DNA from 4 places in the Ruegeria sp. CF3 genome. Region 1 is predicted to be linked to each of the others. Evidence: riboswitches for the same ligand, from Rfam matches in the RefSeq annotation. Region 1 holds a riboswitch; each other region holds the start of a gene.
The links. A riboswitch is a leader RNA that binds a small molecule or an ion and turns the genes downstream of it on or off. The one in region 1 is predicted to bind cobalamin.
Positions count from the first base shown of each region.

Region 2: linked by a shared signal. The riboswitch ahead of ACR0KC_RS10690 (energy-coupling factor ABC transporter permease) and the one ahead of ACR0KC_RS08895 (DUF1636 family protein) in region 1 are both predicted to bind cobalamin.
Region 3: linked by a shared signal. The riboswitch ahead of ACR0KC_RS07960 (hypothetical protein) and the one ahead of ACR0KC_RS08895 (DUF1636 family protein) in region 1 are both predicted to bind cobalamin.
Region 4: linked by a shared signal. The riboswitch ahead of ACR0KC_RS14310 (DUF1636 family protein) and the one ahead of ACR0KC_RS08895 (DUF1636 family protein) in region 1 are both predicted to bind cobalamin.

Region 1 covers NZ_JBQFRK010000002.1:236,516-244,134, reverse strand. The annotation lists gene ACR0KC_RS08920 (GcvT family protein) at 1-250, opposite strand, end outside; gene ACR0KC_RS08915 (LysR substrate-binding domain-containing protein) at 506-1,399, shown strand; gene ACR0KC_RS08910 (iron ABC transporter permease) at 1,454-2,467, opposite strand; gene ACR0KC_RS08905 (ABC transporter substrate-binding protein) at 2,469-3,416, opposite strand; gene ACR0KC_RS08900 (ABC transporter ATP-binding protein) at 3,435-4,220, opposite strand; gene ACR0KC_RS08895 (DUF1636 family protein) at 4,217-4,573, opposite strand; cobalamin riboswitch at 4,676-4,883, opposite strand; gene ACR0KC_RS08890 (catalase family protein) at 5,142-6,209, shown strand; gene ACR0KC_RS08885 (peroxidase family protein) at 6,228-7,619, shown strand, end outside.
Region 2 covers NZ_JBQFRK010000002.1:661,412-669,030, forward strand. The annotation lists gene ACR0KC_RS10665 (peptidoglycan DD-metalloendopeptidase family protein) at 1-724, shown strand, start outside; gene ACR0KC_RS10670 (hypothetical protein) at 825-989, shown strand; gene ACR0KC_RS10675 (heavy metal translocating P-type ATPase) at 1,042-3,375, opposite strand; gene ACR0KC_RS10680 (hypothetical protein) at 3,562-3,834, shown strand; gene ACR0KC_RS10685 (L,D-transpeptidase) at 3,876-4,538, opposite strand; cobalamin riboswitch at 4,754-4,966, shown strand; gene ACR0KC_RS10690 (energy-coupling factor ABC transporter permease) at 5,043-5,726, shown strand; gene ACR0KC_RS10695 (transglutaminase-like cysteine peptidase) at 5,832-6,071, opposite strand; gene ACR0KC_RS10700 (aminotransferase class V-fold PLP-dependent enzyme) at 6,329-7,579, shown strand; gene ACR0KC_RS10705 (GcvT family protein) at 7,601-7,619, shown strand, end outside.
Region 3 covers NZ_JBQFRK010000002.1:45,865-53,483, forward strand. The annotation lists gene ACR0KC_RS07925 (N-acetyltransferase family protein) at 92-577, opposite strand; gene ACR0KC_RS07930 (SRPBCC family protein) at 592-1,059, opposite strand; gene nudC (NAD(+) diphosphatase) at 1,099-2,082, opposite strand; gene ACR0KC_RS07940 (bifunctional 2',3'-cyclic-nucleotide 2'-phosphodiesterase/3'-nucleotidase) at 2,279-4,141, shown strand; RNA gene ffs (signal recognition particle sRNA small type) at 4,180-4,278, shown strand; gene rsgA (ribosome small subunit-dependent GTPase A) at 4,438-5,466, shown strand; gene ACR0KC_RS07955 (alpha/beta hydrolase family protein) at 5,503-6,360, opposite strand; cobalamin riboswitch at 6,483-6,702, shown strand; gene ACR0KC_RS07960 (hypothetical protein) at 6,794-7,201, shown strand; gene ACR0KC_RS07965 (phosphatase domain-containing protein) at 7,206-7,619, opposite strand, start outside.
Region 4 covers NZ_JBQFRK010000003.1:547,917-555,535, forward strand. The annotation lists gene cobN (cobaltochelatase subunit CobN) at 1-2,163, opposite strand, end outside; gene cobW (cobalamin biosynthesis protein CobW) at 2,169-3,224, opposite strand; gene ACR0KC_RS14310 (DUF1636 family protein) at 3,221-3,601, opposite strand; cobalamin riboswitch at 3,687-3,893, opposite strand; gene ACR0KC_RS14315 (NAD(P)-dependent oxidoreductase) at 4,038-4,985, shown strand; gene ACR0KC_RS14320 (glycosyltransferase family 2 protein) at 5,100-6,107, shown strand; gene ACR0KC_RS14325 (class I SAM-dependent methyltransferase) at 6,100-6,711, shown strand; gene ACR0KC_RS14330 (ABC transporter substrate-binding protein) at 6,836-7,619, opposite strand, start outside.

The sequences.
Region 1 (7,619 bases):
GTCCGACCGAACTGCCCATCTTCTCTTCCACCTCGGTGTAGATGCGGATGGTTTCCATCGTCATCTTCGACACGTTGTGCGACCGCACAAAGGTCACTAGCAAACCAGCCGCATGCCACGTCGAACCCGAGGTCAGTGTGGTGCGCTCCAGCATAACGGCATCAGAGCATCCATGTTCGGTCAGCCCATATAGAATTGACGCCCCGACGCATCCGCCACCGACAACCACGACTTTTGCATGTGACTGCATACTGCAACTCCTTCAAATTGTGCACGACCAACCGGGGATCGAATTGCATGAGGAAAGATCGATATGATGTCCAAGGGGCTTGAGGACCCTTGGCACATCCCTTGATCATGTCTCAAACGGTTGTGGCGAATTTTCACATTGAACTGCTGGCGGGCAATTGCAAAAAGATTCACTCTGCATAAGATGAACTAAGCCAAATCGCTGCTGATTGCGTTCTTATTATCGGGTTTTCAACTTGTCACAGGTCAAAACATCTTGCCCAACCGCCCATATGATCTTCCGCCCCTAAGCTCTCTGATCAGCTTTGAAACCGCAGCGCGGCATGTGAGTTTCAAAACTGCTGCTGAAGAGCTGAATGTTACGCCCGCAGCGATCAGCCATCAGGTCAAAGCGCTTGAGAACGAGCTGCAATGCGCGCTGTTTCTGCGCCATCATCGCGGCGTCGAACTTACCGAAAGCGGAGCCTATTTGCTGGTCGCCCTTCAACGTGGCCTTGAAGGGATCAGCGAGGCCCTTGGGCAGTTGCGCCGACAGTATGACCACAAAGGCGTGACGATCCGTTCCTCTACGGCGGTCAGCTCGCTTTGGCTTACACCACGGCTTGCCCAGTTTTGGAAAACGCATGGCCATGTTTCTGTGACACAAGTTGTGACCGATCTCGGGGTCGATACCTCAAAATGTGATCTAAGCATTCACTACGGTGATACACGCCGCGATTCAGGGATTATCAAGACCTTGTTTCACGACAACATCATGGCCTTATGCAGCCCTCGGTTTGCGAAACAGAACCCAATCGAGCATGTCGGCGAGATCGCCAAAGTGCCGCTCATCCATCTTGATGCACCAGATACCGGTTGGACCGATTGGCGGGCCTGGACCCGTAAACTGGGCTATGAAGGCCCGCTGAATTCCGCGCATCGGGTCAACAATTACACGATTGCGCTTCAGGCCGCTCAGGACGATATGGGCGCAGTGCTGGGATGGGAGGGACTGACCTCGGAGCTGACCGCATCCGGAAAACTGGTCAGACTGTTGCCGCAAACCATCTCATCGCAACTGGATTTCTACGTGAAACTACACAACACCTCATCCGACCGAGCCAAGCTTGTGTTCAAGTGGCTCGGCCAAGCGGTTGACGGAAAGGTTTAAACTCGGCTCAGACCTGATCAGGACGAAATATCTTGGGAGCGAAGATCGAGGGCCTTACCGTTGATTTCTCGCTGTCCTGAATAAAAGCAAGAACACAAACACCGATCCGATTGAAGTTGTGACGATCCCCACCGGCAATTCCTGCGGAGCCAGCAGAAGCCTGCTGAGAATGTCAGAGCCGGTCAACAAGGCAGCACCAACCATAGCGGCGGTAGGTAGAAGGTTTTTGTGCAGGGGACCTGCGATCCCGCGTGCAATATGCGGCACCATCAGACCGACAAAACCAATCACTCCGGCTACGGAAACAAACACGGCCGTTGCCAAAGCTGCGGTGAAAAACATGCTGAACCGCAGACCCCGAACCGGCACACCCAGAGTAGCGGCAGTCAAATCCCCGGTCAGCAGCGCATCCAACCAGCGGCTGCGATAAAGCGAATAGCTCAGGATCAGCAGCAGACCGATGCACACCAGCGGGAACGTCTCCCAACGGGCCAGGCCCAGCCCCCCCAGCATCCAGAAGATGACAGAATGGGCGGCGCGGCTATCACCGGCGAAGATCAGATAGTTGGTGATGGCCGAAAACAAAAACGACACAGCCAGACCCGCAAGGATCAGCTTCTCCGGTGCGCTGGTGCGAAGCCCATGAACCAGCGCCAGCACGATGCCCGACGCCACAAGACCGCCGCAAAAGGCAGCCAGAGGCAGAGTCCAGAAACCCAGAATATCTCCGGTCACGGTAATTACAAACACCGCCCCCGCTGCCGCGCCCGAGGACAGGCCGAACAGAAATGGATCGGCAAGGTCATTACGTGTGGTCGTTTGCAGCACCACGCCAACGATGCCCAGCCCGGCACCGATCACGGCTGCAAACAACGCGCGGGGCAATCGCAGGTCGAATACGATCCTATGCAGCGGCGACATCTCTCCGTCCTGCAACCCCGTACCGCGCAATATCGCGGTGAAGGTGTCGGACAAAGGAATCGAGGTTGTGCCGTAGATCGTGGAAATCAGCAAAAGGGCGGTCAGAACGACCGCCCCCAGCAACAACGTCAGGCCCAATCGGCCCATATCAGCTCTGACCCGGATGCATCGCGCGCGCCATCTTCGAGATCGCTTCGATATTTGCCGGTCCCGGCGTTAGCTCTTCGTAGCGCAATCCGATCCAGCGTTCGTTCTTGACGGCATCAGTCTGCGACATGACGGGATGTTCCTGCAGGAACTTGAAGGTGTCCTCGGCGCCATTGCCGGTCTGATAATCCAACAAAACCAGTAATTCCGGGTTCGATGCGGCAACGGCTTCCCACGAGGTGCGGCCCCAGCTCGTGTCCATGTCATGAGTGACGTTTTCACCACCGGCGGCTGTGATCATCGCATCGGGAATCGCGAATTTACCGGCGGTAAACGGAGCATCTGCAGGACCATCCAGAAGAAAGACGCGGGGCTTGGGCAGTTCAGCAGTCTTGGCTTCGATCGCTGCCAGCTGCTCTTTCCAGCCCGAGACCAGAGCCTCGGCCTTGTCTTCGACTTGCATCACCTTGCCCAAGCGCAACACATCGCCAAACAGAAGATCCATGCTGGCTTCGGGGCGATCCTTGTCCAGATGGACACAGCTTTCCGTTAGAACCAAGGTCTTGATTCCGAACGGTTCCAATGTATCTGGGGTCACATCACCACCCGGCTTCATGCCATAGTACCAACCTGCAAAGAACAGGTCGGGTTCAACCGCCACCAGGTTTTCGACGGTCGGATATTTCGGCGCAAGCTCGGGGATGTCGCCGCGCAGGGCATCAAAATCAGGGCTGGTCTTGTACCAGCCGGTGATGCCGGTCAGGCCGACGATCTTGTCCTGCAGACCCAATGCAAAGGCCATATCGGTCATGTTCATGTCATGCACAACCAGGCGCTCGGGCGCGGTATCAAAAACCAGCGGTTCGCCGCAGTTGTCTACGGTGACTTCTTGCGCAGCAGCACCGCTTGCCATGGCGGTGGCCAACGCCACGGGCCAGATGTATTTCATCTCAGTGTGTTCCTTCGACTAAGTTGAGACTGTGGTTCTTCGAATATCAAGCGCCGGGATCACGCGGCCTTCGTGGAGAAAGCAGAGGAAATCAACGCCAAAAGTTTCGCGGACTCTTTCGGGTGTCAGCACCTTGTCCACCGACCCAAACTCGATCATGCGGGTCGATTTCATCAGCGCCACGTGTGTGGCGAATTCGGGGATCATGACCAGATCGTGTACGATCATGACCACGGTGATCCCAAGCTCGGCGACCAAAGACAGCATCCGCCCTTTTGCATCAGGATCCAGATGGTTGGTCGGTTCGTCCAGAAACAGCAACGAAGGGTTTTGCGCCAAAGCGCGCGCGATATGGGCACGCTGACGTTCGCCTCCGGACAGTTGGGCCATGCGCTTGTCCGCGAGATTTGCGAGACCGGTCAGGTCTAAAATCCGGTCCAGCTCTTGCGCGTGGCCTTCGGCAGAGCGGTCCGCACGGATGGGTATTTGCCCCAGCGCAACATAATCGCGTAACGCCAAGCGTCCATCGGGCAGTTCCTGCTGACCTACCACTGCAATCATGCGCGCACGCTCTTTGGCGGAGAGCTGTTTCAGACTGCGTCCTTTGATCCGAACATCGCCAAGTGCCAGCGGCTCAGCGCCGCACAACAGATTGAGAAGCGTCGTTTTCCCCGCCCCGTTCGGGCCGGCGATGGCTAGAATGGAACCCTCGTCCAACTCGAACGAGACGCCCTGCAACAGGACATCTCCGTTAAGGGCATAATACTCAAGGTTTTCGGCAATCAGAAAGGGTGGCAACGTCATTGCGATGCCCCCTGTTCGATCCGCGGCATGCGCGAGAGGGTTTTATTGGACAACGCCTGCGGGCGATCAGTGGCATTTGTCCAGCCATCCGGGCTTTCACGATACTGCGCTGCAAACTCAGCCAGCGCCTGCACCTCATCCGCGGTCTGAATGCCACCAAAAAGGTATTGCGCCTTTCCTACGGCCTGGAACCCAACCGTTCTGGGACTATCGCAGCCTGCCATGCAAGACGACGCGCGGATCGCAAAACTGCGAGGTAATTTCCCAGTCAACGCATCGCAAATTTCATCAAGGGGCAGCCCTTCAGTGCAGCTTTCGCAGACTAGAATGAAATGATCAGGCGTATCTGGCATGGTCCACTCCACTTGTTTCCAAGCGCATGCGGAAGCTGCCGACAATGTAAACACGCGATTGACGCGCCATCAAAGCCTCCTTCCAGGACGCCCCGCCCCGGGTTGGTTAAACATCTGATGGCAGGTCTCCTGACTTGCGGGTCCGCGCTCGGCCAACCTTCCCGACCCTGTGGACCAGTGGCTGTTTGACCTTGCTCACCGCTTACAGTTGCGGGGGCAGTTACGGAATTGGCACCTTTTGGCAAACCTCACCGTATTCCCTTTTCATCCCGCGGCAACACCACCGGGAACCATCAATCGATTGAGTGCCCGAGAACACCGGACACGTCAATGATAAAGTCGAAGGCGCCCAACTCTGGTCGAGGATCGAGCGCCGGCAACCACGTGTCCGAAGCACCAACCGAATGGGTAGGGCTGCGCGCCGAATTTGTCTGGCCACGGCTGTCCATAGTTGGTGTGTTTGGAAATTAGACAATCTGAGGTAAGCTGAACAAATTTAGAGGTTTAGCTTTGTCAGCGCCTTGCCCCTGTTTGATCATTGCCTGGGTTTATCCAAGGAGACGGTTCTTTGACACATGTTTCGCAAAACGCATTGCCGCCGGATATTGTTGATGATGTCATTGACCACAATCTCGAGGCCGTTGCACGGTGGAAAGGCCATCGCTTAAGGGCTCAGCATGGGCGCAGTCACGGGTGCGTGGCTGCAACATTCACTGTCAGAAACGATCTACCAGAACAGTTCCGTCACGGCCTGTTTGAACAGCCCGCTGCCTATTCAGCCGCACTTCGCTTTTCCAACGGCGCGCATCTGGATGACCGGAAATCGGATGCCCACGGGATGGCGATCAAGCTTTTTGACGTGCCAGGCCCCAAGCTGATCGACGCCGAGGCACTTGCGCATCTGGGGACCACACAACTCAGCGACGAGTTCGATTTCGTATTGGTCGATCAGGATGTGTTTCCCAGCTACGTCCCCGATGAATATGAGCGATTGGGCAGGCTTGTCGCCACATTACAAGCGGTCCAGCACGCGATCAAAGGGCGACGAAAATGGAGCCTTAGGTTGATCACCAAAGGGCTGCGCGCAGGATTTCGCGCCTTCCTCACTCGTGAAGGCAAGCGTCAGTTTCGCGTCGCGAGTGATTTTGCCTCGAACTATATGCACTCGCCTTTTGAGGTCCATTTCTGGTCGACAACACCGTATCGGCTGGGCCCCGATCTAACGGTCAGATACTTGGCCCGCAGCGCGAAACCAAAAATTCCGGCACATCCGGTAGACGACCCAGATGGGATCGGGCAGTGTTTGCGGCAAGACGTGGCCGATGGAGATAATCACTTCGAGCTGTGTGTGATTGAGCCCCCGCGCCCGGCCGGCGAATTCGATGTGCTCGACAATCGCATCCGGTGGGCATGCGATCCGCAACCAGATGCACCTCTTGATCCGTACCATCATACCGTCACGCCCGTGGCGGATATCACGATTCCCAAAGGTGCAGAATTTGATCCGCAGAATGGAGACGCGATGAGCTTCTCGCCCTGGCGTGTCACGGCAGATCACGAACCTTTAGGACCGATTAATGCGATCCGGCTCAGAACCTATCTGAGCTTGGCCCGCGCCCGGTTCCCGAATCGATGACCAAACGGAGATGTATTGATGCTGGACGTTGATGATCTGATCAAACTCGGATTCAAGATCTCCCCACCCGTTACGAGCTATTTAGCCGCGATCAGGCTTGCAAACGCCGCGAAGATCCACCGACCGCGGCCCTATACGATGGGCGCAGACTACACGACATGGCCCGGCGTGTTTTCCCATCGCTGGATCGGTCGGCATACAACGCCAGAAGACCTCTCACCCGTCCTGCCGTCGGAAAGCGAAGTTGCTGATCTCTTTCGCCGACGGACACAAATGGATGGCAGCCCGCTTACCTTGATGTGCCCGCAAGGATCGACACTATTGTTTATCTCGGCCGCACAATGGTTTACCGACAGTTTCCTTCGCACCTTTGGGGCGAAAGGACCGGTTGATCAGACGGATTCGAACCACGAAGTCGATCTGTGCCAAATCTACGGGCTGAACGATTTTCAGACCGACATGCTGCGCGAACGCGATCCCGATACCAATGAACTAACCCACCGGCTGGCCTTTCGTCTGGATACACAGGGCGAGATGTGGGCTCCGAAGCTGTTTCAAAAAAACCAATCCGGTGGTGTTAAGCTAGCACCCCCTTTTGATGGCAGTCTCGCCACTGGCGAGAATTGCGGAAAGCCGTTGCACGATCCCTGCAAGCTGTGGAATGCGGTGAAACGGGCGCATCCGGGTCTCAGCGATCACGCAATCGACCAGCTACTGCTCGATTTTCATGCAACCGGGCTCGATAATGGCAATGGTACGATAGGCTATATCACGATCAATACACTGATGTTGCGCGCCCATAACACCTTTGCCGATCTGTTGTGGCGCGAAAAGCGCGGCATATCAGGCTGGGATAAAGAGCGTGTGTTCCAGACTACACGCTGCACCTTGATCGCATTGCTGATCAAGCTTGTGCTTGAGGACTACATCGCCCACATCGCCAATATGCCTTTCAAACTACCCGTTGGCGTCAATCGCTGGCAACCGTGGCATCATTCCAACCAGATCGCGATTGAGTTCAATTTGCTCTACCGCTGGCATTCGATGATCCCCGAGCGATTTATAATCAACGGCGCACAGGTTGGCCCGGAGGGGTTCAGATTCAATCCACGACTGGTCGAACAAACAGGCTTGGCGGAAATGATCCGATCATTGTCGCGCCAACCTGCGGCCCGCATGTCGCTGCGCAACACGCCCGATTTCCTGTTCCAAAGGCCTGCGCCCGGTGCTCCTGCCCCTGTCGAAGCTACAATTGCCCTGACGCGTAAGGCGCGTCTTCCGTCGCTGAACACTTATCGTCATCATTTCTGCCGCAAACCGCATTCAAGCTTTACTGAGATGATTGGTGATCAGCCGTTTGCGGAAGAATTGATTGCCGACCTGAGCCGGCTCTATTGCGACGTCAATAGG
Region 2 (7,619 bases), 420 kb from region 1:
GCTGAGCGGGACAGTGGATTTTCGGAGGGATCTGACAGGTGGTGAAGCTCTCCGTCTTCTCTGGCGCGAAAAGAGCATCGATGGCGAGAGAACAGGCCAGCCAGAACTCATTTTTGCGGCGCTGGAGGTTGATGACCAACTTTATGAAATAGCATGGCCAGATGCCGAAAATGGCCGCGCCACAATCTATGTCGATGGTGAGCTTCTTCGCGTCTTCTCGCAGCCAGTCGAGGGCGCGCGCCTGAGTTCAGTCTTTGGTCGGCGAAAACATCCGGTCTACGGAAATGTTCGGATGCATACAGGTGTCGATTTTGCTGCCGCACGTGGTACTCCGGTGCATGCGACGGCCCCGGGCCGCGTGTCTTATATTGGTTGGCGCGGGGGGTATGGGCGTGTGGTCGAAATCGCTCATGGATCGGACACGGTCACGCGATACACGCATCTTAGCGCAACCGCCGATGGTCTGACCAAAGGTCAGCGCGTGGAGGCGGGCCAGGTGGTTGGTCGTGTCGGGTCGACCGGCACCGCGACCGGCCCAAATCTTCATTATGAAGTATTGGTCGACGGGCGCCCGACAGACCCGCTATCTGACGATCGACTTGCTGCCGCTGCGAATGACAAGGTAGAAAACGAAGCAGCGCAAAAGCGATTAAGTAGTGCACGGGCACAGCTTGAGAAGCAGCTGGGCGATCTCACTGCCAAGAAACGCGAAGCTAACTCGTGAGAGTTCTTTCAGAACGCCTTCAGACGCGCGGCTATCAGTTTGACGGTTTGAACGCCTGAAGTGAACTGCACCGCAAATGAACAAAATCAGAGGATGTAAGATGATGGCACTCACGGGTGCCTTGGTTGGCGCCGTTTGGGGTAGGGTCCTGGCAAAGCGCCGGAATGGCAACAGCCTTGATATTCTTCAGTACGCCGCAGGATATGCCATCGCTTTTGGCCTGGTGGCGTTTTTCCTTTCGATCACAGTTGTGCGCTTGATGTAACGCGCCAGTAAGCGAGGCGAAAGCCGGACACCTTGAAGTCCGGCTTCCCCCCTTATGTGGTCGCAGCGCCTATTCCCTGCGAGCCAAGGGTATTTGCCGCAGTCTGGGCGGTGTGATCTTCCGGAGCTTTCAGAAGCCGTAAGGCATTGGCTACGACCAGCAAGGACACTCCGACATCTGCGGCGATTGCTCCCCACATTGATGCCAATCCAAAACCGGTAAGGGTCACAAACAGTGCTTTGGTCGCAAGTGAGAACCCGATGTTCTGACGGATGATCGACATGGTTCGACGTGAATGATCGATCAGCCAGGGTACTTTGCCGATGTCATCAGTCATCAGAGCAATGTCTGCAGTCTCAATAGCAGCATCAGATCCAACTGCACCCATCGCAACTGCATAATGTGCCCGAGCCATCGCAGGCGCGTCGTTGACGCCATCGCCGATCATCGCAACCATCTCGTGCTGTTCTGCCAGTTCCTCAATCGCAGCGACTTTGTCCTCCGGCAGAAGTTGGGCCCGAACTTCGTCGATGCCGACTTCGGCTGCTACCGCTCTCGCTGTTTGTTCGTTGTCACCAGTCAGCATGATGATTGACTTCACGCCCTGCGCATGAAGCCGGGCAACGATGCTTCGGGCTTCGGGGCGAATGCGGTCCCGCAGCTCAAGCAAACCGGTTAACCCGTTCTCATCCCCGACAACAACAAGTGTGCTTCCCGCGCTCTCGATTTGGTTGCGCAACTCGGCAGGGATGGACGCGCCAAAGCCTTTCTCGACAGCGAAGCGGTCAGAGCCAAGCCAGATATCTCCACGCTCGGTACGGCCTTCCAGACCACGACCGGGAACGGTTCGGATGTCTTCAGCCGCCGATATCGAAATGTCGGTCTGTTCTGCCCGGGTCAAAATGGCGCGGGCCAGCGGGTGTGAAGACCGAACCTCGAGGCTGGCAGCGCTCGCTAACAGCTCCTGCTCGGATGCGGCGCCCAGCGGATAGACATTGGCCACTTCAGGCTCACCCATGGTGATCGTGCCTGTCTTGTCCATGGCTAGTGCGGTGGTACGCCCGGGGGCCTCGATATATGCGCCGCCCTTAATCAGAACCCCAGCCCGGGCCGAAGCGGTCAAAGCCGCAACGATTGAAACCGGTGTGGAAATTACGAGCGCACAGGGGCAGGCGATAACCAGCAGAACAAGCGCATTGTAAAACCAGAAGCCCCACGATGCGCCAAATGCAAGCGGCGGGATCAGGGCGATGGCCACTGCGACGACCATAACGATGGGCGTATAGATCCGCGCAAATTTTGTAACCCACTGCTCAACCGGCGCGCGGCGCGCATGAGCATCACCGACCATCCGGATGATCTTGGCAAGCACGGTGTCTGACGCTGTTTTCGTCGCACGTATTTTGAGGGTGCCTTCACCATTGATTGTGCCGGCATAGACCTCATCACCCAGCTCTTTGGGAATCAGCGCGCTTTCACCCGTGATTGGAGCCTGGTCAACGGCACCGGCCCCTTCGATGACTTCTCCGTCAAGTGGAATGCGATCCCCACCTCGAACGATGAAGCTGTCACCGACAAAGACATCCGCCGCCGGGACCGTTGCCTCAGAACCGTCAGCACGAACCAGCCGAACCGTCGGGGGGGCCAGATCAAGCAGCGCGGACACCGCGTTCCGAGCACGTCCGACACTCCAGCTTTCCAGATAAAGAGAGAGCGAAAAGAAAAATGCTACAGTTGCCGCTTCAAAAAACTCACCCAGAGCGATGGCACCGGCGACGGCAACAACCATCAAAAGGTTCATATCAGGCGAAAGTCGACGCGCCGAAGACCAGGCCTTAGGGGACACCAGCCAGACGCCAAACAAGATCGCGACTGCGAACAAAGCTGCCTCGGGCAAAGGCATCGGAACCTCACCATGTCCCGAGAACAGCCCGAGCGCACCGCCCATGCCGGTTTCGAAAATGTGCCAGCCAAAACCTGCTGCCCAAAACCCTCCGCTAAGAGTGGTGAACCGCCGCTGACGTGCAATATGCGCCGCCTGGTCCTGGGCGGCATTTCCGTCATCCCATGGTTTGGCGGTCATACCAGTACTCGCAACCAGCAGCATGACATCTTCGTCAGATAACTTGGAAGCACTTTCAAGAAGCGTCATCCGACCGTTGATCACATCAAATGCGAGATGCTCTTCACCACCTGCTTTCGGGCCGACGACACGGTTCAGGATCGCCACCTCTTCGGCGCAATCAAGGCCAGAGACCTGAAAGCTTCTACCACCTTCAGGAATTGGACCGGCGGGGGCGATGTCGCCACACCCGCCACTACCGCATGCGTGGTGACCATGTTTGTTTTCGTGGCCATGGTCGTGGCTATGGGTATCGGATGACATGATTGGACCTCAAGAATCTCTATGGTCCTTTGTAAATAGTTCCTACAGTAACTAGAGCTTCAATACCTTTTATATTTTTTTCATCCGGGTTCTTTGCCTGCGATATTGTTAGTTCATTTCGTCTTGCGGGCCGGCCGTGTGGATGCAATCTAATTGCAGATGACGCAAAAAATTTGGAACAGATCAATGCAGAAACGGATCGCAATTACCATCACGTTAGTCTCGATTACGGCTGGTTGCTCAGCCCAGTTCACCGGAGCCAAAAGCAAGGCACTTGAACCAGGCAACGTGCCAGATTCGGTCGTAGCGCTGGCAGGGCCGGCGCAGGATTTGACCACGGCACGCCTTTTGCCAGAAGATAATTGCTTTTGGTATGAGCACAGCGGACCCGTCGAGACGACATTGGTACCATTGCGCGCGACGAATGGCGCTCCGATCTGCATTGCGCGCGACGCCTGATCGAAATGAGGGCAGCGACGTCCTTGTACGCTGCCCAATATTCATGAGCGGGCTGTGACGCTATCTTCGGCAGAGTATAGGAAAGCGGTCGAGCCGGTTTTCACGTTTGGGTAGAGGTCATTGATATGAGCCATGATCATTCGCACACATCCAGAACTTGCGCGACCGCCGATGCTTCTTGGCTCAGGCGTGCCGTGAATTCTGAGATATGTGTCTCGGTCTCCAACGTATAGATAAAGGGCACGAGAGCCGAGAGCATTATTCGGCCCGGGCTCCATGCCATTCCGGAATTCCGCGTATTCGGGGTTGCGCTCGATCATTGAAGCGGTTGGTGTCCAGTGTGGCCATTCGACCTTTCGGCGGATAACATAGGTGCCGGGCTCGTAAAGGTTCCCGCGCGCGATCGCTACGCCATAGCGCATTGCGGTCCCGCCTTCTTCGATATGATAGAGATAGCGCGCGACGGCATCCACATGGATGTCACCTGGAACCAAACCATCATTTGCCGCGACGCGTCTTGGTAAAAAACGGTCATGAACACCCCACGGATTTGAGGTCATTGGATCGTAACCAATTGGCGTGACCTGACTGTCCCAATAGGTCTTCTGCGATGCGGTTGGCCAGGTTTTGGCGATCAATGGACTGGCCGCAGACGCCGAGAACAGCGCTGTGGTGGATTGAATGAAATGGCGCCTTGTAAGCATAGGTCTCGTCCTGGTTCACAAGTTTAACGTATTTGGATCGCACTATCGCGAATTAATCCGAATCTTAAAGCCTCTAGCAGCTAGAGCTTCAAGAGGTTTCAGGTAACGCTTGGTTTACCCTGTCGATCAAGTGACCGGTTGCGTGAATCCTGCTTCGGTCGAGTTTACATTGGAATAGCTCGCAAAGACAATTGACACAGGCGAAGCCGCCATTGTAGCGGTGAATTGTTTTCGGTTCCTGATGGCGGAAGCCAAAAGGATTAAAAGGGAATACGGTTCGGTGTTTTCAATGGCGCCAATTCCGTAACTGCCCCCGCAACTGTGAGCGGAGAGCGATGCCAAGACACCACTGGTTCGTAATGGAACCGGGAAGGTTGGCGGAGCGAGCACCCGCGAGTCAGGAGACCTGCCGTAAAGCGCCGGGCTATGCCCAGACTGAACCTGTCGGCCTTACGGTCGATTCAACCTGACAAGCCGCCGGGTGAGGCGGTAGGGAGAAAGAACATGCATATCGAACCGGGCATCGTGAATGGTGCCAAAATCGCGCTTTCCTATGTTACCGCCGCAGGTGCGGCTACTTACGCAGCGAAAGAAACGTTTTCCACATTGCGTGCGAATGGACCTGCATCTTTTGTTATGCGCTCGGTGCTCGCCACCGTTGGGGTTTTCCTTTTCTTCGAAGTCCTGCCGCATTTCCCGGTTGGTGTCTCTGAAGTCCACTTCATCCTGGGGTCGACGCTGTTTCTGCTTCTCGGTGCTGCACCCGCGGCTTTTGGATTGGCAGCTGGTCTCCTGATTCAGGGTGTGTTTTTTGCCCCGTTCGATCTTCCGCAGTACTTCATCAACCTGACCACTCTGCTGGTGCCGCTATTTGCGCTACAGGCACTGGCCAGCCGCATCATCGCACCCGGCACAGCATATGTTGACCTCAAATATGGCCAAGCTCTTGCCCTAAGTGCGACGTATCAGGGAGGAGTAGTCGCATGGGTTGGGTTCTGGGCCTTCTACGGCCAGGGTTTCGGCGCAGAAACCATGGCGTCGGTTCTGTCCTTTGGCGGCGCTTATATGCTGGTAATCGTCATTGAGCCGATTGCTGATCTGGCAGTGCTTGCGGCAGCCAAGGCAATGCGCGGTTTGAACAGTACAGGTCTGGTGACTCCGCGTTTGTACAACGCTGCGAAAGCTTGACCAAAGTTTGAAGCAGTGTCCTAAACTTGGGTTGCCGCGAAACAACCAGTAGTCGCAGGACCAAAATTTTATTGTGGCGCGTCTCTAGGGCGCGCCACATTGTCTTTAGCCGCTAGAAACCTGTACCCAACGATCAGGGTGATTTGGGTCCTGTATTCGTAGGAAAAGATACCTCGTTTCCTTCCAAGATTTGATCCTGTTGGTGACATTGTCCAGAATCAAATCGCCTTCACTCGAGCGATAAACTAAAACTGCATGGCCACTGCGATTGGTGTCCAAGACAGTTGCAATAAGTAGCTTCGTAGGATCCAGGCCGTTCTGCATTAGTTCAAACTTCTTTTGCAAAGCGATGTCTCTAGAACCACGCTCAGGTTACAAACCGTCGGCCTGACTAGCGGTTTCGCAACCGAGCGAAGGCATGCGTGAGGGTGTGATCGGGCCGACGAAATTGAAATTCGCGAACCATATTGTTCTTGTGGCTGAGCTCTCTTGGCTCGATGGTCTCAATTTCCACCCACAATGCCCCAAGTTTTTTTGTGAGTAGTTTTGCAAAAGGGCGCATATATCTTGCCAGAATGACATTTTCGCAGGAATGGTTCCCGATGACCAAGATCACTCCAGAATTGCTTGAACAAATCCGTGCCCGATTTGCGCAGGTTGACCACTGCCCGCAGCAGGGACCGCGTATTTTCTTTGAAAACGCGGGTGGGGCGCTGACGCTGAATTCGGTTGTGGGCACCTCGCAGGCTTATGCTGCGATCCCTGACAATCAGGGCCGCGACAACCCGGGAAGTCACGAACTGGTGCGGGTAATCAACAAGGCCAAAGAAGATATGGCCGTGTTCATGAACGCCCCCGGTGGCCAGTTCTTTGTCGGCGAAAGCGGGACCGAGCTGCTGTTTCGATTGATCATGAACGCCTGTCTGGGCACCGCCACCGGTCGGGTACTTGGCACAACGCTGGAACATCCCGCGACCCGAAGCGCTTGCGCGCGTTGGGCCGGGGTGGCCGGGCAAGATCATGTTCTGGTGGTCCATGACGACGCCACAGGCACCGTCACAGCAGATGCTTATGCGGCGCAGGTAACGCCGGACACAAAGGTTGCGACTATCGTGCACACCTCGCCGGTGACCGGTATGGGCGTGGATGTAGCGGCTGTGGCTGCCGAGATCCGCGCCGTTGCGCCCAATTGCTTCATCATAATCGACGGTATCCAGCACGCCGCGCATGGCCGGATCGACCTGACCGCCTATGATGTCGATGGCTATGTGATCTCGCCCTACAAGGTGTTCTCGCGCCATGGTTACGGGGTGGCCTGGATTTCTGACCGGCTGACCAAGCTGCCACATAACAGCTTGATCGACGGCCCCGCCGACAATTGGGAAATGGGGACGCGCGATACCGGCTCTTACGCTACAATGTCTGACGTAGTCAGCTATTTCGAATGGCTGGGCGCACAGGTCAGCGACGCCACCGACCGGCGCGAAAAATTCGTCGCTGCCGGAGAGGCGATCCATGAGCAGGAAAAAGCGTTGACTGATGCGATGATCCGCGGAACCGGCAACCTGCCCGGGCTGGCCGAGATGGAGAAGGTGACCATTCTGGGCGGTGTCGATAACCCAGCACGCGAGGGGCTGGTGTCACTGCAGGTCGAGGGCGTGCCGTCGGTCGATGTGGTCAAGCAACTGAACGAACAAGGCATCCGTACGCATTTGCGCAAGGCCGATCACTACTCGGGCAACATCTTGACACCGCTTGGCATGGCCAGCTGCGTGCGTGTTTCGATGTGCCACTACAACAGCGTCGCCGAAGTGGCCCAGTTTCTGGGTGCAATGAAAACCATCGCCGCCTGAGGCATTTGAGAGGGGAAGCACATGAAAACGCATGCGCAAG
Region 3 (7,619 bases), 190 kb from region 1:
TGGATAGGCGGGGCAGCTACGCTTGCAGCTTAGAACGATATCTTGAGTACTTGGGTGCGACATCCTGAAAGTGCGGCGGATTACGGGTCGGTCACTCCTTTCCCATGCGATAGACCTTGCAAATCGCGCCATCCATCTGCCGGTACTCTCTGAATCCCATCGCCTCATAATAGCCAAGGCCGTCGGAATTGTTGGCCCCGATCGTAGCATCGATAGCGGGCAATCCCTGCTGCCTAGCGGCTTGAAGAGAACGTTTGAACAACGCCCGACCGATACCACATCGCGCTGCGGACGGTTTGATATGCGTCCCAATGATGCCCCACCCGACCGCAACGCCATACGGGTTGTTTCGGGTGGCAAGCTTCAACGACTGGAAACCCAGTATCTGTCCGTCCGGCGCAACGGCAAGGCTACACTGAATCCGCTCAGGGTCGCAGATGTAATGCGTCAGTGCAAAGGCGCTGTCGGCGGGCTTGGTCCGCTTTCCGGCCGCTACAAGCGCTGTTAGCACACCGGACAAGCCATCCGCATCGGCTTCGACAGCGTCGCGTATGATCGGTCTCGTTAAAGTGTTCATCCACTTCTCGGTTGTCAGACACCATGGAGGTGTCGTTCCTCCATATCGCGCGCGAATTCGCTGAGACGGGTCTGGAACTGCCGCCTGAATCGGGATTGCCCTAACTTCAGGGATTGAAGCAATAGGCGGGCGGGCAGCGTTTTCGCACCCAGCGAAGTTTCAACGCGCAGCCGTGTCCGACGTTGGGAAAGCGCCAAAAGCTCGATCACCGTGTCGCCGTTCATTCCCTTGCTGCTGGACTGGAACCGCATCAAGGACGGGCGGTCGCATTCAGTCATCTCGATAATGATATGACGTGGCTTGCCACGTATCTTGAATTCGGTCTCCCAGGTTATTCCGGCCTGCGGCACAACCGACCCCGTGACCCGACGCACATCGACCCCGCGCCGCAAGGCTTTGCGTTCAAAGCGTTCAAAATCCGAGACCATGTTGAAGACCGTCTCGATCGGGACATCGATATCTTCCTGCGCTGAAAACTGCATGATTGCTTTTCTCTGCCCTAGATTGGGTTCAGTTTCTCGTCAGTCCAACGTGTCTGCAAGCCAGTGTTGCAACAAAAAGTGCGCAATCGCACCTTTTCGGGCAGGCAACAGCTTAGGGTGATCCCCAGCGAAGGCCTGCATCATCTCGGTCCGTGTGACCCAGATCGCATCCTCGATCTCGACCGGATCGATCTGGATATCGCGCGATAACGCCTCGCCTGCGCATCCAAACATCAGGGATGCGGGAAAGGGCCAGGGTTGGCTTGCGAGATAGCTCACTGCACCCACGGGCACGCCCGCCTCTTCCATCACTTCACGCCGCACAGCGGCTTCCAGCGTTTCACCGGGCTCAACAAAACCAGCCAAAAGCGAATACATGCCTTCAGGCCAGCCCGGAGAGCGCCCCATCAGCACCGAATTGCCATGGGTAATCAACATGATGACCACAGGATCGGTGCGCGGGAAATGCTGGCCGCCGCAGGCCGGGCAACTGCGCTGCCATCCACCCTGAGACATCTCGCTGCGGGCACCACATCGGGCACAGAATTGATGCGTTTCGTGCCAGCCGATCACCGCCTTGGCGGTTGCCGCAATCTCTGCGTCTCGTGGGTTGAGGCGTGTCATGATGCGGCGCAGCTCGGCAAAGACACACCCCTCGGGCAGATCAGGGTGCTGCTGTTCGCTGCGATCGACAAAATCTCCGACACCGGATAAATCCAGCCCTTCAGCCGCCCAGCCCGAGATGTCCATGGCAAAAAGCGGCGATCCATCCTCGGATTTTCCAAGGAAAATCGGTTGCTCGATCACACCGCCCGGGCCTTGTTCGAGAATCTTGTGCGTCATCGGAAGCCGGACGAGCCGGTCCAGTGCCTCACCCTCAACCAACAGTTTGCCACGCCACAGCAACACACATGTTGCCAAAGGGTCACGATAAACCTGTGCCAGTTTGTCCGCGTCGCCGCGCAGCAAACCCGCCCGATCCAGTGCCGAGCCGCCAAATGTCACCTGTTCTGCGCGTTTCATGCCTGCCGTTCCTGACTGCCGCGCAAAGGGCTGCCACGTCTTACCTGATCGTGCAACGGGTATCGACCAAACATTTTTCGACCCTGCCGCGGAATGACCGCAGCATCGCCCCGGAAATTGCATTAAATCGACCTCATGGTGGAAACGTTGGCACACTGACAGCTAGAAGTTGAAGATATTGAAATCAAAGCATTTAATGCGACGACGAAGAGATGCGGGTGATAGCGCACGGATTCGAATCCTTGCTACATCCGATCTACACATGCACCTGACGTCATATGATTACTATTCGGATCGCCCCGAACCCGCGATTGGTTTGACCCGTACCGCCAGCCTGATTCACGAGGCGCGCAGACAGGCTGAACGCGATGACGCCCTTGTGCTGTTGTTTGACAATGGTGATAGCCTGCAGGGAACGCCATTTGGCAACTGGGCAGCTGAAAACGTGCCAGACGCCCATCCCCTGCCACGCGCGTTCAACACGTTGAACTATGACGCGATCGGATTGGGTAATCACGATTTCGGATTTGGGCTGGAACTCGTCAATCGCATCGCTCGCCAAACCGCCTGCCCAATGATTTGCAGCAATATGCAAACCACTCAGACCGAACAAGGTTGGGGTGCACACACGATTCTGCATCGGGTTGTCAGACTAAATGGACAGGACACCGCAATCCGCATCGGGGTTCTTTCTGTTTTGCCCTCTCAAACCGCACAGTGGGAAGCACATCTGCTAACGGACCGGGTCGTGGTAACAGACATTCTGGCCGCTGCGCGGCGCGCTGCTGAAGATCTCAGCGTGCAAGGTTGCGACCTGATTGTCGCCCTTGCGCATACCGGACTGGGATCGGCAATGGCCGAGCCGGATATGGAAAACGCGATCATCCCGCTGGCCGAGATGCCGCTGATTGATGCCGTCGTCGCAGGCCACACCCATCTGACACTGCCCGGAAAGGCGCATGATGGTTATCCATTCGTCGACAGTACGCGGGGGCTTGTCCATGGAACGCCGGTTGTCATGCAGGGTTGGGCCGGGTCTCATCTTGGGATCATTGATCTGACACTGCAAAAAGATACCACCGGCGATTGGCGCATTACAGGCAGCCATGTCGAAGCGCGGGCAATCGCTCAATCGGGCACAGAAATACCCGAATGCCAAAGGATCACAGAGCTGTTTGCGACCGGCCACGCTGCGACGCGCAAAAGGGTGACCAGGCCAGTGGGCACAATCCCACACACGCTGCACAGCTACTTCTCATATTGCTTACCGGATCGCGGTCTGGCCTTGGTTGCGGCGGCTCAGGTCGCTGCCCTACGCCCGCATTTGGTCGATACCGACTGGGCAGATTTGCCTATCATATCGTCAGCCGCCCCGGCAAAGTTCGGCGGGCGCACAGGAAGCAAGTACTACACGGATATCCCCTCAGGTGAGATTTCAGTTCGACATATCGCCGATCTCAGTGTCTTTCCTAATGAATTGCGCGCGGTGCTGGCCTCAGGTTCTCAGATTCGGGACTGGCTTGAGATGTCAGCCGGGCTGTTCCATCAACTTGGATCAGACGCCCCGATCGATCTTGCCGATCCTCAGCGCACGGGCTTCAACTTCGATGTCCTGCATGGCGTCACCTACCAGATCGATCTTTCGCAACCGGCGCGGTTCGATACGCTCGGTCGAGTGATTGATCCGGCATTTTCCCGCATACGCAACCTGGAATTCGATGGGCAGCCGATTGCGCCTGACCAGAGTTTCCTTGTCGCCACCAATAACTACCGCGCCAATGGCGGTGGTCATTTTCCAATTGCGCGACAAGCCCGTATGATTGACCTGCCTCAGATCAGCATACAGGATATTCTATGCAAATACGTCGCTGGCACACTGCCCGCCGACCCACTTGCACATGCACCGCGCCCCTTTTCTTTTGTACCAAACCAAAGGCAGGGCGCGATCCTGACAACGGGGCCGCGCGCGCTACACCATGTTGCAGAGCTTGCTGAGTATCATCCACGCATTCTGCCCGACGATGCGGATGGTTTCATGCGTATTCATCTGACCTTCTGACGGGTTGCCATTTTCAGGGGATGCACCTATATCGGCTTTGAGAGGTTGGCGCGGGCGAGCGCCTCGCCAACCTGGTCAGGTCCGGAAGGAAGCAGCCACAACGAGCCCCGCTTGGGTCGATGTCCAACCTCTCACTTAGAACCCATCAGCCGCAGGAGGGCGTTTATGATTGTAGCAAATTCCCTTCGGGCAGACCGGTTCTGATCCTTTCCGATCAACTGACTGCCTGAACACATCACCAGCGGATGCGCGATTGCCATCCGGCGGGATTGCTGTTTCTGATCACAGGCAGACCAATGTTACTTTCCTTATCGGACCTCGGATGGTCCTCTCATTTCGCGGCTCAGCATGCGGCTGATCCGTCACTTCTACCGTATCGCATCTCGGCCGTACACCGGGATCGACTGATCGGGCTGAGCCCTGAAGGTGAATCGCCTTTGTTATCTCTGGATCAATCAACCGGCGCATATGCCGTTGGGGATTGGGTTCTGGCGGATGAAAACAAACGCATACGCCGAGTGCTGGACCGGCGCAGCCTGCTGCAGCGCCGGGCCGCAGGTACAGGGGCAGCGGCGCAGCTGATTGCTGCAAATGTTGATGTGCTGTTCATCGTTAGTTCCTGCAACGCCGATTTCAATATGCCACGATTGGAGCGGTATCTTGCGCTGGCACATCAGGCAGGCTGCTATCCGGTGGTCGTTCTGACCAAATCGGACATGTGCGATGATCCGAGCCTTTATGTAGATCAAGCCCAATCGCTCGCCCCGTTTCTGACGGTACTTGCGGTCAACGCGCTGGATCACGGCGATCTCGAACAAGTTCTGTCGTGGTGTCCGAAAGGACAAACCAGCGCCTTGCTTGGATCATCCGGCGTTGGGAAAACGACGCTCGCCAACGGGATGACGGGGCAGGATCAGGCCACCGCAGGTATTCGCGAAGACGATGCGCGCGGCAGGCACACAACAACCTCACGCGCCTTGCATCGCATGCGCAATGGCGGCTGGCTGATCGATACGCCCGGCATGCGCGCGTTACGTCTGCTAGATGCGCAAGAGGGGTTGGATGAGGTGTTCTCGGACATCTCAGACCTCAGCCTGAATTGCCGCTTCTCGGATTGTCAGCACGAGACCGAGCCCGGATGTGCGGTGCAGGCGGCAATCGACGCTGGTACGCTTGATCCCGCGCGGCTGGACCGCTGGCGCAAGCTGCGGCGCGAAGACCAACACAATTCCGCTTCGGTGGCGCAGGCCCGCGCCCGCGACAAGGCGTTCGGCAAGATGGTGCGCAGCGTGATGCACGAGAAAAAATCCCGTAAAGGGCTATAACGAAGCTGGGCACCGACCTACCGGTGCCCAGCGCTATCAGGCGATCAGTCTAGGCCAGACTGCCGCATTCCGTCTTGCGAATGCACCGATATGGCCGATCTTGGACACTCCTAATTCGCTTGGTGCAAGCAGATGGCGCCCGGCTTTGGGTCCATAGAGATCGGCAAGACGCCAGACAGCATCCGGCGGCACCATTTCATCATCTGCGAAGGTAAACAGATCGACACGTTTGCCCAAGTCTTTCCAGCGGGCGGCGGGCAGTGTCGTGCCGATCTCTGGCACATAGCTTTTGGGGGCGGTGCACCATTTGCGCCATTGCCAATAGACTTGGGCAGGCAGGTCCGATCCAAACCCGACCAACCGTCCGGGCAGGTAGCCAAGCGCCTTGACCACCAGCGGCGCGTGACCATACCAGAACAACGCCGCCAAAGCGCGATAAGGCCAAGGGTGATCCGCCAGCGTTACCAGACCCGAACAGACACAGATCATCCTGTCGATCTGATCGATATCGGGTTGGATCGGGCCAAACATTCCGCCCAAGGAATGACCGATGCTCCATAGCTTGGCCTGTGGAAACCGTCGGCGCATCTCGGCCCGGGCGGCTGGAATGTCGATCAACGCCCAATCGGCCATGGTGACATTTGACCGCTTTTGCGAACCCACCAAAGAGTGACCAAAATCCCGGTAGTCATAGGTCAGGCAGGCCATGCCCTGTTCTTCGGCGAGCCATCGGGCGAAGTGCTGATAGTAATCCCTCGGCACCCCAGTCGCACCGTTTATGACGACCACCTTTTCGGGGTCGGCAACCGGACGGTAAAGCCGCGCCGACAACATTGCCGGGTCGGACGGGATCTGAAAATCCTCGGTCACAACCGCCTGCTGCGTGTCCAACATGGTGCCCTCCAATACCGACTGAACTGATCAGTTCACCCGAAGCGCCTCAAGTCAAGGTTGACGTGGCTGGACCGTACGTCACTTGCCTGACGCAATCTTCTTGACTCGGGCACGGCGCAGCCGATAGCCATGTCGCGATGGTTCTCGCGCCCAATCGGGCCGGGATGAAAAGGGAACACGGTGCGGTTCTGCACGGAGAAAACCGGAAAGAACCTAGTCCGAGACTGCCCCCGCAACTGTAAGCGGAGAGCAATGCCGAGATACCACTGGCCTTGAAGGCTGGGAAGGTCGGCAAAGCGATGACCCGCAAGTCAGGAGACCTGCCATCAGATGTAGAACCGAAACTCGGGCGGGGTGTCCGGGACGGGTTTGATCGTGCTCTGCACCGACCAACCTGTGCCACGCCCTCGCCCTGCGCGCGGAGGGCGCATTGATGATCTGGAAGACTAAAACGCACGAATTCGCGGCGACCGTGTGCCAACGTACTGGGGCAACCTGCCCCGCACTGGCGCAAATGGCGCGGGCTCTGACGCAGGCCATGTCCACCACAAAACCGGTCACAAAATCTGGGTTTGAGATTGAAGGCAGTATTGACCTGTCGCACTGCCCAGAGGGATGTACCGCCCGCTTTCGCGCCCAATGCGACCAGATACGTGTATTCTGCGGAACCGATCCTGAAATCGATACCGGCCGGCTGGATGACTACGCAGACATGATGTTCGGAACCGAGTACCGCAGCCTACCCGCAGACCTGCTAAGGAATCCTCCTTGCGCCATGCTTGAGGCTTCGCTTCTGGTGCAGCACAACGGTGGCGAAATCTCGCCACATGTTGGTGTCTAAGCCGTCAAACGGCTTGAACACGGGCCGGTTCAACGGCCCAAAGCATCTGGGCATTTGTCTCGACTGCGCAAGGACGCACCGTACGCAATCGCTTCAATGCCGCCTCAGGCCGTTCACCGCATTCAACCATCAGACGCAGAACCACCATCCCGGATCGGCCACAGCCACCACGGCAATGCACTAGCACACGGCCACCACCTGACAACGCCTGACGGGCAGTCGCGCCAACGCGGGGCCAGCGGTCCAAAATCTCTTTGGGTGGCGTGCCAAAATCTTCGATCGGCAAATGCACCCATCTGCTGGCACGCCCCTGAATATCAGCGCCAAAATTCCGCGCACCATCCTGAATCATCTCGACCTCAGTCGTCATCGAGATCACAAGTCCCGGCTTCCAGTCTGCGATAAGATCGAGGTCTTC
Region 4 (7,619 bases), on a different contig from region 1:
CCCGCGATAGGGGGAACCGGACGGCCCGGCCTCGATCCGTTTGCCCGCTAAAGCGTCAATTAGGGCAGAGCGTTCAGCTTGGGCTGAGGGGGCAGCGTCGAAATTGCCCGTCTCATCGGGGACGCGCCCAAAGATATGCAGCCCATCACCGAACTGGCTTTCCTTGATGTCGCAGACAAATCGGTCAATGCGCGTGATCGCCTCGGCGGTACAGGTGGCCTGATCGAGGCCAAGATCGCTTTCCAGCCCGATCGCCTGCGCCTCGTCCCGGATATCTTCCTGCAGGCGATCGCGGCGTTTGGGGTCTAGCCCGTCCGCGTTCGAGAACTCGTCCAAAAGCGATTCCAGCCGCACCATGCGATCTGGTGTGCCGCTTTCCTTCATCGGGGGTGGGATATGGCCCAACGTGACCGCCCCGATCCGACGCTTGGCCTGCGCGGCCTCGCCGGGGTCGTTGACAATGAAGGGGTAGATCACCGGCAGATCGCCGATTAACGCCTCGGGCCAACATTCGTTGCACAAGGCGACTGATTTTCCCGGCAACCATTCCAGCGTGCCATGCGCACCGATATGGATCAGCGTATCCGCGACCAATCCTTTGCGCAGCCACAAGTAAAAGGCGACGTAGGCGTGGCGCGGTGTGCGCGACAGATCGTGATAGTCGTCATCGCGCAGTTCGGGTGTACCGCGCTCGGGCTGCAGCGCGATCAGCGCTTTTCCACGACGCAGTGCCGTGAAATGGAACGCGCCGTTTGTGAAAGCAGGGTCGTCTTCGGGAGTGCCCCAAACCTTATTGAGATCGGCGCGGAGTGTTTCCGGCAGCGCCGCCAGCGCCGCCTGATAATCCTCTAGCGGCCATGAAATCCGTGCATCAAGAAGAGTTTCAGCAATTGGCTCGGCAGGCGCGGTGTCATACCCTTCGCCTTGCAGATCGAGCAACATTGCCTCAGCCGAGGCCAGCGCATCCAGACCCACTGCATGTGCCATCTGCCAGTCTTTGCCGGGATAGGTCGATAGTACCAGCGCCGGAACCTGCTCCGCTTTGGGTTTGTCGTGAAGGTTCAGCCAGCCGGAGATGCGGTTGATGATGGCTTCGATCCGTTCGGGTTCAGCCCGATGAGCGAAACGAGAATATTCGAGATGCGGATCGCGTTTGCCCGGCTCTTTGAAGGATACGATGCCCGCGTTGATCCGCCCGTCCACTTCCGGAAGGACCACATGCATCGCGAGGTCGGCAGGTGAAAGGCCACGCACTGCGTCAGCCCACGCTTTGCGGCGTGAGGTGGCCAGCGCGACCTGAAAGACCGGCACCTCTGCCACATCCAGAGGTGAGGTGCCTGATGCGCCCTTGCCTGAGAATGAGGTGGCGTTGACGATCGCCGAAGGCTTCAGCGCCACAATAGTCTCGCGCAGCCAATCGGCGGCATTTGGTGCTTTGAGCGACGGGGCAAACAGGCCGACGGCCTCAAAACCCCGCGCCCGCAAGCTGCGGATCAACGCCGCAATTGGGGCGGTATCTGCCGAGGTCAGGTATGCGCGATAAAAGGTTACGATGATACGTTTCGCATCACCGGGCAGAGCGTTTTCTGCAGGGATCACGCCGTGATCTGGGCACCAGGCACCGCATTCGGGGATGGTCTTGGCGCCCATGACCGGACCTGCATACAACCCCGCAGCCAGTGCCATCTGCGCCAGAGCGGCCTGCGCCGCGACCTCACCGCCGGTGTCGCACAGATGCGCCAGCCGCCGCAGGGTCGAGACAGGCAGGGTAGAGTAATCATCCAGCCGCGTATCCTCGCGACCGTCTGCGGGCAGTACGGCCAGTGCAATCCCTTTGGCCTGCGCCAGCGCCAGAACCTGCTGCAAGCCGTACGCCCAATAGGGCACTCCACCGATCAGACGGATCAGGATGCCCTTTGCGCCCTCCAGTGTCTGCTCGACATATGTGTCGACTGAGAGGGGATGCTTCAGCGCCGTCAGATTGGCCAGCCGCATCGTTGGCATGCGTCCTTCAGGCCCACCTCCACGATGCCATCCCGCCGCGAAAGCGCCAAGGTCACTGTCGGAAAAGGACAGCACCACCAGGTCCGCCGGGCTCTGACCCAGATCGGTCGGGGTCTCGGTTTCTTCGAGCCCATGGCTTTCGCGGAAGACGACGTGCATAAGTCTTACTCGGCAGCCTCGGTTACACCCACGAGGATATCGCGGATCTCGGCCTCTTTGATATCGTCATGCTCGGCAATGACCACAAGGCGCGAGCGACGGTCTTCGCCGGGCTCCCACGGGCGGTCATATTGGTGACGCACGCGCGCACCGACGGCCTGAACCAGTAGGCGCATGGGCTTGCCTTGAACGGCGGCATAGCCTTTGACGCGCAGGATATTCAACTCGTTGGCCAATCGTTCAATCTTGGCGACCAGATCAATCGGATCGGTTTGCTCGGGCAGTTCAACGATGATGCTTTCGAAATCGTCATGCTCGTGATCGTGATGGCCGTCGTGATGGCTGGGACGCGCGTCCATGTCATCCTCGGCCGCGGCTTCTAGACCCAGCACGACGCGGACGTCCACGGCACCCTCGGCCACTTCGACCACGGGCATGGGGCGGGGCGCTTCGGCGGCGATGATCTCTTTCGCTTTCGCAACGCCTTCCGGGCCAGCCAGATCGGGCTTGGTCAGCAGAATGATGTCGGCGCAGGAAATCTGATCCTCGAACACCTCGGACAAGGGAGTTTCATGATCAATCGAGTCATCTGCCATGCGTTGCGCATCCACCGCCTCGACATTCGGAGCGAACCGACCAGCGGCCACGGCCTCGGCATCGGCCAGAGCAATCACGCCATCGACGGTGATTTTCGAGCGGATATCGGGCCAGTCGAACGCCTTCAGCAGCGGTTTTGGCAGGGCAAGACCGGAGGTTTCGATCAGGATGTGATCGGGGCGCGGCTCTAGTGCCATCAGGGCTTCAATGGTCGGGATGAAATCATCGGCCACGGTGCAGCAGATGCAACCATTGGCCAGTTCCATGATGTTTTCCGCCGGGCAATCAGGAATGGCGCAGGACTTCAGGATATCGCCATCGACGCCGACATCGCCGAATTCGTTGACGACCACCGCCAGACGCTTGCCCTGCGGGTTCTGCATCAGATGGCGCACCAGTGTGGTTTTGCCCGAGCCCAAAAAGCCGGTGATCACAGTGACGGGGAGTTTCTCGAGATTGCTCATTTCAGGGCTCCAATCGGGGGAATGCGGGCCGCACAGTTTTTGCGGAAATGTTCGGGACGTTCGCGCCATTTGACCAAACCGTCCTCGGTGGCGAGGTATTTGGCTGCGCCTTCGACGATGGTTTCAACATGGTCGATCTCGTTCAGATGCTCATACACGAAAGTCCAGCGATCCGGTCCTCCGCGTAGCACGATCGAGCAGCCTTCATCGCAATTCGACAGGCATTCCACAGCTTTCAAGGTAATGCCTTCGGGCAGGCCCGCCTGTTCAAGCGCCTTGTGCAGCAACGTGCCGGGGCGCTGGGCGTCATCCTCGACAGGCAGCCCGCGACGGCAGGTAGTGCAAACCAGCAGTTCGACCGGTGCGGTCTCGGTCATGTCTCTCATCCCCCCAAATCCTCTTCGTGGGGGACGGGGTTTCATGCGGGCCGATCACAGCCCCACACCGGAACACCCCGTCCGGTTTCATCTTCGGGCGTTGGCAGGTCTCCCGGCTTGCGGATTTCAGAGGAGGCCTCTGTCGGATGTCCCGCCTTCCCGGCCATACTGCCAGTGGCTTTGGGCACCCTCTCCGGTCACGGTCGCGGGGGCGGCTGCGTTTGACGGCAAAAACCGCTGACGCATTCCCTTTTCATCTGCTCTCGCAGACACCAACGAAAGGGACATGCGGCAGGGCAGGGTTGCTTGTCAAGCGAGTCGCGCCGATCCGTGAAAAAGCGGATAAAAAGCGACCTGTCGGGGTCGCTGGGCGGCATGATACTTCTGCAACGACGTGCTGGCATGGCAGCAAGATGCGAACAGGAGGATACCGCGCATGAAAGTAGGGTTTGTCGGGCTGGGGAATGTAGGGGGCAAGCTATCTGGATCGCTGCTACGAAACGGTATCGATCTGACGGTTCATGACCTGAACCCGGATCTGGTGACCGAATTCGTCGCCAAGGGTGCCAAAGCCGCCAAATGTCCGGCGCAGCTGATGCGCGATTGCGATGCTGTTATAACCTGTTTGCCTTCTCCTGCGGCCTCGGACGCGGTGATGCAGGAAGTGTTGCCAGAGGTCGGCCCTGGCAAAATCTGGATGGAAATGTCGACCACCGACGAAGCCGAAGTCAAACGCCTTGGCGCAATGGTCATCGAACGAGGCGGCGCAGCGGTGGATTGCCCGGTTTCGGGCGGATGTCACCGGGCAGCGACGGGTAATATCTCGATCTTCGCAGGCTGTGATCGTGAGACTTTTGAACGTATCCTGCCATTCCTGACCACCATGGGGCGGCGCATTTTGCACACGGGCGATCTGGGCTCGGCCTCTGTTTTGAAGGTGTTGACCAATTATCTGGCGACCGCCAACCTGATCACCTGCGCCGAGGCACTGGTGACAGCCAAGGCCGCCGGCATGGACCTTGGAACCACCTATGAGGCGATCAAGATATCGTCAGGCACATCCTTCGTGCACGAGACCGAAAGTCAGGTCATCCTGAACGGCTCGCGCGATATTTCCTTCACCATGGACCTGGTGAAAAAAGATATCGGTCTGTTTCAGGAGGTCGCCGACCGTGCCGGAGTTCCCCTTGAGATAAACCCATTGATGATCAAGATTTTCGAAGATGGCATCGCGCGATATGGTGAGCGTGAACTGTCCCCGAACATCATCAGGCGGCTAGAGGACGCGACCGGACTGGAGATCCAGGCGCCAGGGTTCCCAACCGAGATGCTGGACGACGAGCCAGAAGAACCGGGTTATGAGGTGATCCCACAGAATCGGTAGATCAAATAATAGGCAAGCGTTGCGGCTGTCTGGCGGCCTGGTTGGACAAAATTCTGGGGCTATTCTAAACAGGTCAACAAGAGTCCGACACCGGCACAGGCAAGAGAACAACTTATGACGAATGAGACCTTTCTCATCGTAACAACGATGAAAAACGAAGGGCCTTTCATGATCGATTGGGTGGCCTACAACCACGCAATCGGCTTTGATGACATTCTGATTTATACCAATGATTGCGCTGATGGTACCGATGCCATGGGCGAACGGTTGCAAGCGCTTGGCTGGGCTCACCACCAACGAAACAGGCTGGGTCCGCGCGCTGCGCCGCAGGTTCGTGCATTTTCGCTTGCGCGGAATCACCCAAGCTATCTGTCATCGGATTGGATTCTCAGTTTGGATGTGGACGAGTATATCAATATCCGTTTGCCCAATAGTGATATAAGAAGCCTCGTTGAGGCCAGCGGCGTGGCGGACGCGATCTCGATCTGCTGGCGCATGTTCGGAAACGCGGGTCAGAACGATTTCGTTGATCGACCTGTACCTGAGACTTTCTTTCTGGCCGCCACCGAAGACGGCTATCCGCATCACCGGACCAAAGGGTTCAAAACGCTGTTCCGCAACAACGGAAAATTCAGCCGTTTTCGCGCCCATCGTCCCAGGATTAATCCAGAAGATGCACCGAACCCTGACGCGCCATACGAAGGCGTGTTGTGGCGGGATTCGGGCGGGAACCTGTACCCAGCAGACCAAGTGAAATGGAAAGCATGGCGTGGTTTCAGCCATGAATTCGCGCGCATTCATCATTATGCTGTGCGCAGCACTGATAGCTTTTTGGTCAAGCGCGACCGTGGGCGCACCAATCATGTGGGGCAGGATCAAGGGCTCAAGTACTGGCTCATGATGAACCACAATGATGTTGAGGATCGCTCAATTCTGGAACACATGCCGGCTATGCACGACATCAAATCTGAGATGATGGCAGATCCGCAATTGGCAGACCTCCATCACCAAGCATGTGAGTGGCACAGATCGAAAGCCGAAGAATTGAGAGCCAGACCGGACTGGGTTGATCTGGTTGAAGCGTTGCAAAATTCCTCTACCGGAGAAGACGTCTATGGGTGAAGCTGTATCTGCTGAGGATCGCCGCAAGAAGCAAGCTGAGCAGCGCGAGCGGAAGGATTCCCTGCGGCGCGAAATGCTCAAGGCCATGCCGCATGGACGGCTGAGCGTTGAAATTGGCGTTTGGAAGGGCGAGTTTTCGCGGATTCTGCTGGAAGAGCTGCAGCCCTCGAAATTGTGCCTCATCGATCCCTGGCAAGTACAGCAAGATCCGGATGGCGGTGCTTCGCTTGCCGGAGCGCGCACGCAAAAGGATATGGATCGGATCTACGATGCAGTAACGGGTAAATACAGTACCGAGATCGCCAAGGGGCAAGTTTCGATCATTCGCGACTATTCGCAACCGGCGCTGCGTTTGTTTGAAGATCAAAGCATCGGGTTTGCCTATTTGGACGGCGACCATTCCTACGAGGGAGTAAAGACGGATCTGAGTGCTTTGCTGCCCAAGATGATCGAAGGCGGCGTAATCATGCTTGACGATTATCACAGGCGCGGTTGGTGGAAAGATGATGTGATGCGTGCATTCCACGAATTCCTCGGGGCAAATTCTGCGGGGCTGCGGCTCAAGGCCATCATGGGGGCGCAGGTGGCCGTCGAGAAACTTTGAGCCGAGATCATTTTTCTGATTATAGATTCGTGCGACGTAACCCAGGCTGGCTAGTGTCTTCCAGCGTCAACAGTGTTAAGCAACAAGTTCAGCGATGACGGATAGGGTTGTTGTCTAAGTCCGATCATCTTTGAATAGCGGCACTTTCCCAGGCAGACAGGAACTTCCTGCGCTTCAGCGTATCGAGGAACGTCAACAACGCAGGGTCCAGCGCTATCGCTGCGCTTTCGGTCGTGGAGTCCTGCGTGTCCAGAAGTGGCAGTGCTGCCAGTGATTCCGGATTCAGCGTGGTCAGGTGCCGGACAAAGGTTTCCGCTTCCTCCGGCAAGCGGCTTTTGCCAGTTACCATGGCGGTTCGCATCATCGTCGTCTGAAAATCGGAAGGCAGAATGATCTGAAGGGCATCCTTTCCTTCTGTTCGTACCGCCGCATAACTGCCAAGCACGTTGTAGGCCACCGCGATTGTACCATCCGCCAGGTCGTTAATCATGTCGCCCGAACAACAATACAGCCGCACATCCAGGCCGCCCAAAACCTCCATCAAGCGCCAATAGGTTTCCGAGGCGCGGGCGTCCTGCGTGGCGAACAAATAGCCCAATCCCGACTGGCGCACGTCATAAGTGCCGACTTTGCCCCGAAAATCATCCGGGCGGGCACGCAGCGCTTCGATCAGTTCCTGCCGCGTTTGCGGCATTGGTTGTCCTTCGAACGCGGTGCGGTTGACAACGATGGTTGCGGGTTCCGAAGTGAAGGCGAACAGGCTTTGATGCCATTGCGCCCAAGGGGGGTGCGGAAGATCGTTAAGCGCCAGCGCATATCCGTCATTCGCGAGCTTCAGTTGCAGGTCCATCGCGCTGGAAACGACAACGTCGAACGCTTCTGGCGTGGCTCGGACGCGTCGGTCGATA